Regions from separate parts of the Novosphingobium sp. BL-S-20 genome, predicted to be linked through region 3. Evidence: predicted binding sites of a transcription regulator. Region 3 holds the regulator's gene; each other region holds the start of a gene.
The links. Region 3 encodes LexA, which represses DNA repair genes until DNA is damaged. Its sites were predicted from a motif close to GTTCCNCNCTTGTTCT; they were not measured.
Positions count from the first base shown of each region.

Region 1: a site for LexA is predicted at 1,221-1,236, ahead of ACZ1II_RS00835 (putative DNA modification/repair radical SAM protein). Genes of this name have one in related genera too.
Region 2: a site for LexA is predicted at 941-956, ahead of ACZ1II_RS11715 (DUF6771 family protein). Genes of this name have one in related genera too.

Region 1 is NZ_CM145493.1:190,829-193,094, reverse strand. It holds gene ACZ1II_RS00835 (putative DNA modification/repair radical SAM protein) at 1-1,144, opposite strand, end outside; gene ACZ1II_RS00830 (exonuclease domain-containing protein) at 1,285-2,175, shown strand; gene ACZ1II_RS00825 (prephenate dehydrogenase/arogenate dehydrogenase family protein) at 2,123-2,266, opposite strand, start outside.
Region 2 is NZ_CM145494.1:850,417-852,682, reverse strand. It holds gene ACZ1II_RS11725 (hypothetical protein) at 1-131, shown strand, start outside; gene ACZ1II_RS11720 (hypothetical protein) at 327-860, shown strand; gene ACZ1II_RS11715 (DUF6771 family protein) at 968-1,159, shown strand; gene ACZ1II_RS11710 (PA0069 family radical SAM protein) at 1,459-2,266, shown strand, end outside.
Region 3 is NZ_CM145494.1:1,906,912-1,909,177, forward strand. It holds gene ACZ1II_RS16635 (molybdopterin molybdotransferase MoeA) at 1-897, shown strand, start outside; gene lexA (transcriptional repressor LexA) at 1,051-1,731, shown strand; gene ACZ1II_RS16645 (ComEC/Rec2 family competence protein) at 1,784-2,266, opposite strand, start outside.

The DNA of each region.
Region 1 (2,266 bases), on a different replicon from region 3:
GCCGCAGCTTCTTCACCGAGACGGTCATGCGCGCCACATCGTCCAGCCGCAGCGTGCGCCAACGGCGGGCGGCGACGATGGCGTCCACCGCCTTGATGCCGAGGCCGGGAATGCGCAGCAGCATCTCGCGTGGGGCACGGTTGACATCGACCGGGAAACGGTCGCGGAACCGCAGCGCCCAGGCGAGCTTGGGATCGATGTCGAGCGGCAGCATCCCGGTCGCCGGATCGGCGGCGGCGCTCACTTCCTGCGGCGAGTAGTGGTAGAAGCGCATGAGCCAGTCGGACTGGTAAAGCCGGTGTTCGCGCATCAGCGGCGGGCGGCGCAAGGGCAACACGGTGCTGGCGTCGGGGATCGGGCTGAATGCCGAATAATAGACGCGCTTGAGATCAAACCGGTCATAGAGCGTGGCTGCGCGCGAGACGATATCGCGGTCGGTGGCGGCATCGGCGCCGACGATCATCTGCGTCGATTGCCCGGCGGGCGCGAACACGGGCGCGGAGCGGAAGCGCTTTCTGGCATCGGCGCCGTCCTCGATGGCCGCGCGCATCGTGCCCATCGCGCCCTCGATCCGCGCCTGCGACTTTTCGGGCGCGAGGCGCTGGAGGCCGCTCACGGTCGGCAGTTCGACATTGATCGAGACACGGTCGGCATGGCGGCCCGCCGCTTCGACCAGCACCGGATCGGCATCGGGGATCGTCTTCAGGTGGATATAGCCGCGAAAGTCGTGATCCTCGCGCAGCGAGCGGGCCACTTCGACGATCTGCTCCATCGTATAGTCGGGCGTGCGGATGATACCGGAGGAGAGGAACAGCCCCTCGATATAATTGCGGCGGTAGAAGTCGAGCGTCAGGTCCACGACTTCCTTCGCGGTGAAGCGCGCGCGCCGCACGTTCGAGGACTTGCGGTTGATGCAGTAGTGGCAATCGAAGATGCAGCTGTTGGTCAGCAGCACCTTGAGCAGGCTGATGCAGCGTCCGTCCGGCGCATAGGCATGGCAGATACCGCCACTGCCGAGCGTCGAGCCGATACCTTTGCCGTCCTTGGAATCGCGCTTCTTCACCCCGGACGAGGAGCACGAGGCATCGTACTTGGCGGCATCCGCCAGAATCGACAGCTTTTCGGCCACTTCGAGCGCGGGCATTCGCGAAAACCTTGTTCTTCCGAGTCAGCGTTGAACCGTCAGACTGACCGAAGGTGCGCGCCGATGCAATCAAAATGTTCTGCAAATGTTCTTTTCGTTGGTGGTCGCGGTGACAGGCCGTGCCTGCTACATCGCGGGCCATGAAACTTCCGGATTCGAATCCGCTTCCCGCTCTGGACTCTGCTTTCCCCTCCGAAGAACCCGACTTCGTGGTGGTCGATGTCGAGACTGCCTGCGCGCGTGTAAGCAGCATCTGCCAGATCGGCATCGTCGGTTTCCGGCAGGGGTGCGAGGTCTTCGCTTATGAGACGCTCGTCGATCCCTGCGACGAATTTTCCACTTTCAACATCCGCATTCACGGCATCTCGCCCGAACATGTCGCGGGCAAGCCGACCTTCGGCGAAATTCACGGCGCGATTGCCGGGCACCTGACCGGGCGCATCACCGTGGCGCATTCGGGCTTCGACAAGGGCGCGCTTGCGGCGGCCTGCCGGATCGGCGGACTGGCGCCGATCGAGACGTCCTGGCTTGACAGCGTCCGCGTCGCCAAGCGGGCCTGGCCGCAGCTTTCCAGTCACCGGCTCAACGTGCTTTCGCGGCACCTTGGCTTGCGGCACCGGCACCACGACGCGCTTAGCGATGCGCGCGCGGCGGGCATGGTGATCGTGCGTGCCATGGAGGAGACCGGGATCGATCTCTCGGGCTGGATGGCGAAGCCCGACAAGTCCCGCAAGGCGCCTACCGCTGCCGCAGGAGGGCCGCTCAAGGGCGAGCGCGTGGCCATTCTCGGCGAGGCCCGCGACGGCATTCTTGCGCAGTTTCTGGCGGGCGAGGGGGCGCGCGTGGTCTCTGGCGTCGGCACCACCACGACGCTGCTGGTCGTCAGCGCACGGCATAGTCTCGGGCGCTGGGTGACGGCCGAGGCGCAGTATCGCAAGGCCGAGGAACTGCGCCAGGCGGGCGGACGGATCGAGATCCTTACCGAGTCGGAATTGCGGGCGCGGCTGTTGAGCGCGGCGGTTCCAGGCTGAGGCGCAGGGCGTCCATCTCCGCGAAGAACAGGCTGCGGGCCTCTGCGGAGAAAGGGTTGCTCTCGATCGCATGGCTGACGCCGGGAGCATC
Region 2 (2,266 bases), 1.1 Mb from region 3:
TTTTCCTGAACGCTGATGAATTCCTGGCATCCAACAAAGGCGTCTGGACTGATGCCCGCGATTATCAGGCAACCCCCATCCAGACCGACGAAACCGGCCTCTTCCAGTTGGAAGGTGCTTCCGATGCCTGAACTTCCAGCCGCGCCGATGCCTGTGGAGGAGGTTGTGGATATCATGTCTACAGACCTCGCCACTCTGAGTGAGAGCAAGCCCGACTTTTGGGCGATCATGTTCGCTGCGCTGGATCGCGCTATCGAGGCTCACAAGCCCTGATAAGTAGAACGACTGAACAACAAACCACCAGAAGAAGTGGGAGAAAACCTGAGATGACTACACAAATTGATATTATGGCCGACGCTGACTTGATCGCCGCGCTAACCGCCTTGAACGCTCGTCTGACGATGCTCGACGATAAGATGCGCGCCCTTCATGACGATAACAGGGATGCCATTCGCCAGCTTGAGGAACGCCTAGATGTTGTGGGCTCGATCCTCAATAGCGTTCGTGCTGACCTCTACATCAAGGAAACCGAGCAAGCTTACAGTGACGCTTGGGACGAGGCGGTGAAGCTTTACGGAAAGCAGCCCGAAGCCGCCAAGGTGGTATGCGCCGAGATAAAGAATCTCGCTATCGGTGGAGATCAGTTGCCAACCTTCAAGGAAGGTCCGCGCATGAAGATCAACGAGAGGCCGCATCACTTCCCCTCCGTGGAGGAGCGCAACGAAGCTGCGATGGCCCTAATCAAAACCGCGTATGCGAGTTGGCTGAATGACCGCCTCGATCCGGTTCACCCGAACGATGTGCGCCATTTGGTATCTACGATTGGCGACGCGCTAGCAGGCAGGCCCCTAAGGGACTGATAAATAGGTACGCTTATAGTTGGTATGGGAGCCCGTCAGGAAACTGGCGGGCTTCTCCATGAGTCGCGGCCTTGCTTGATGTTCCACATTTGTTCTATCCTGAGCGCATGGAACGAATCGACCCCCAGCAACTCTCAATGGCGATCCTCAACGCCCCTGCGTGGGCTAGGGTTGGCATCACCATGCCCGACGAGAAGATGCGCGAGAAAGCCGCTGCCGAACTCGCTCAGTCAATCGTTGAGCGAATCGAGGACTATCCCGGCATTCCAGACCCAGACCAGCTAGACCTGTTCCCGTGACGTGGCAGCGAACATCAGCTTCCGTAGCCTCTACGACTTCCCTCGCCGGGATGCGAACCTAGAGGCGCTTTGCCGCTGTGGGCATAAGGGCGTGCTCGACGCAGGAAAGCTTGGGCAATGGTATGCGCTCCACGGTTGGAGCGTCGCGATGGAAATGGTTCCTGCTCATCTGCGCTGCCGCAAGTGTAAGCGCCGCCCGGTCAAGATACGCCCGACCCCGGCACAACCTGACCGGCCCGAGTGGATGTCTGATGATCGAAAATGGAAAGAACTCGCCCGGCGCTTACGAGGTTAAAATGATCGAACCAATCTCAGGACGCGGCGCTCCTAGCAACGCGGTAAGCAAGCGTTTCAACCTGCCCCAGCGCGAAGCTGATTTGGATTGGCTCGACGAAAGGGAAGCAATCGATGGTCCTGCAGGGAAACTACGCACGACCGTTCAAGAGCTTTTCCCGAAATCCATTTTGTCTTTTAATTCAAGCCCGGACATACCGTTTGATCGGAGCGTGCAACCGTATAATGGATGCGAGCACGGGTGCATCTATTGCTTCGCCCGGCCGACCCATGCCTATCACGATCTCTCCCCCGGTCTCGATTTCGAAACGAAGCTCTTCGCCAAACCAGACGCGGCGCGCCTGCTGCGTGCGGCGCTCGCCAAACCGAGCTATCGCCCGGCACCGATAGCCATGGGCACGAACACCGATCCCTACCAGCCGATCGAGGGACGCTACCGGATCACCCGCAGCGTGCTGGAACTCTGCCTGGAAACGCGCCACCCGGTCACGATCACCACCAAGTCCGACCGAGTGTTGCAGGATCTGGACCTGATTGCCGAAATGGCGCGGCATAGCCTCATATCCGTGGCCATATCGATAACCAGCATGGACCCCCGGCTCTCCCGCCTGCTGGAACCGCGCGCAGCGGCCCCCGCCAAGCGGATCGCGGCACTCGGCAAGCTGGCCGCCGCGGGCGTTCCCGCCCATGTCTCGATCGCGCCGGTCATTCCCTCGATCACCGATCAGTACCTGGAGGAAATTCTCGCAGCATCGCTGGACCAGGGCATCCGTCATGCCACCTGGATCATGATCCGCCTGCCGCACGAAGTGG
Region 3 (2,266 bases):
CTCCAGGAAGACCTGACCCGGCAGGGCGACGACCTCGTCCTCACCGGCACGCCGCCACACCCGGGCGACAAGCATATCCGCCCGCGCGGCATGGATTTCACCGATGGCGGCCTGCTCCTGGCGCAAGGTACGCTGATCGGACCGGCCCAGATCGGCCTGGCGGTGGCGGCAGGCCACAAGCACCTTCCCGTCCACCGCATTCCGCGAATCGCGGTGATCGACAGCGGCGACGAACTGGCCGCCGAACCGGATTGCTGCGCCGATCATCAGATCCCGGCCAGCAACGGCGCGATGCTTTCCGCGCTCGTGCGCAGCCTGCCCGTCGATGCGAAGCGGAATGGACCTATCCCGGACGATCTCGACGCCCTTGTCGCGGCTTTCGACGCTGCCGCCGACGCCGATGTGATCGTGACCAGCGGCGGAGCCTCGGTCGGCGATCACGATCTTCTGCGTCCCGCCCTGGAAGCCTGGGGAGCCGAAATCGATTTCTGGCGCGTCGCGATCAAGCCGGGCAAGCCGCTGCTGATTGCAACGCGCCATCATGGCGAGCGCAGGCAACTCGTGATCGGGCTACCGGGAAATCCCGTGTCGAGCATGGTAACGGCCTATCTTTTCGTTCTGCCGGTCCTGCGCGCACTCCTCGGTGCCGCAGAGCCTCTGCCGCGAAGCATTGCAGCGAAACTTTCCGCCCCCTTGAAGACCGGCGGAGCGCGGCGGGAATTCCTGCGCGGGGTATGGGACGGGGAAACCGTGCAGGCCCTCTCGCTACAGGACAGCGGCGCGCTTTCCTCGCTGGCCGCCAGCAACGTCCTGATCGACCGCCCCGCTCATGCCGAAGCGGCCGATGCGGGCGACATGGTTCGGATGTTCTTGCTCCAGAATGGCGGTATTGCTTGACTATACCCTGTTCGTTGCATAATTGTTCCCTCATTGTTCGCAGAAAAGTTCTCTAGGCAGCAGATCGGTTCAGATCTGTTCCTTCAAGGATCACCTGGCGACGCAGCACTATCCGGCCGGGCCAAGGGCCGCAGAACATATGAGGCAAAGCAGATGTTGACGCGCAAGCAGCATGAATTGCTCCGGTTCATCCAGGTCCGGCTCGAAGAAAGCGGCATCTCACCCAGCTTCGAGGAAATGAAGGAAGCGCTCGACCTCAAGTCGAAGTCGGGCGTTCATCGCCTGATCTCGGCCCTGGAAGAGCGCGGCTTCATTCGCCGCCTGCCCAACCGCGCCCGCGCACTCGAAGTCCTGCGCCAGCCTGAGGATACGACGACCAAACCTGCCCGCAGCGTTCCGGCGGCGGAAGAGGCTCCGGCTCGCGCTCCGAAGGTTCCGACACCGGCCAACGACGTGATCGAAATTCCGCTCCATGGCCGCATTGCAGCGGGCGTGCCGATCGAGGCGCTGGAGGGCCATTCCTTGCTTCCGGTCCCGGCCGCCCTGCTCGGCTCCGGTGAGCATTACGCGCTGGAAGTTTCCGGCGACTCCATGATCGATGCAGGCATTCTCGACGGCGATTTCGCCCTCGTGAAGCGCACCAATACCGCACGCGATGGCGAAATCATCGTCGCGCTGATCCGGGGCGAGGAAGCGACGCTCAAGTATCTCCGCCGCGAGGGCGGGATGCTTCGGCTCGATCCCGCCAATGCCGCTTACGAACCGCAAATCTACGGTCAGGACGAAGTGGAAGTTCAGGGCAAGCTTGCAGGACTTCTGCGCCGCTATCACTGAACCGGAGGGGAATTCCCCTTCGGTTCATCGAAGCCAACCTGCCCGAAGATATCTACTTGCGGCCGCGCCACCAGCCATGATCGCCTTGAGTGTCGGCAACGGTCGTGATCCTGCGACGATCCAGATCGATGGCCACGCCGCCACTGCGATCCAGTAGGGCGCGATCGGCCTTCAGCCACTTCGGTCGGCAACTGTCCGGAAGCCGGCGGTCGGCAATGACGACGTCGGATTGCCTGCAAGCCCTTGCGAGTTGATCTTCGGGCACCATCAAGCGCCCTTTGGCAATAAGGACCTGATACCGCGCACGCCAGGTTCGCATTGCTACGGCGCAGAAGTCGCTGTTGCATCTGGCTCGCGGAGCTGCCGAAACGACTTCGGGAAGTTCACGCCTTCCTGCCGCCTCCATCATGTTGTCCAGCGCATAATCGCTCGAACTGTTACGCAGCATCACGAGACGCCGACTGTCCGGATCGATCCATCCGACATGGCGACCATCGCCTGAAACCACCAGATCCGGCGCCTGAATCGTCATCAG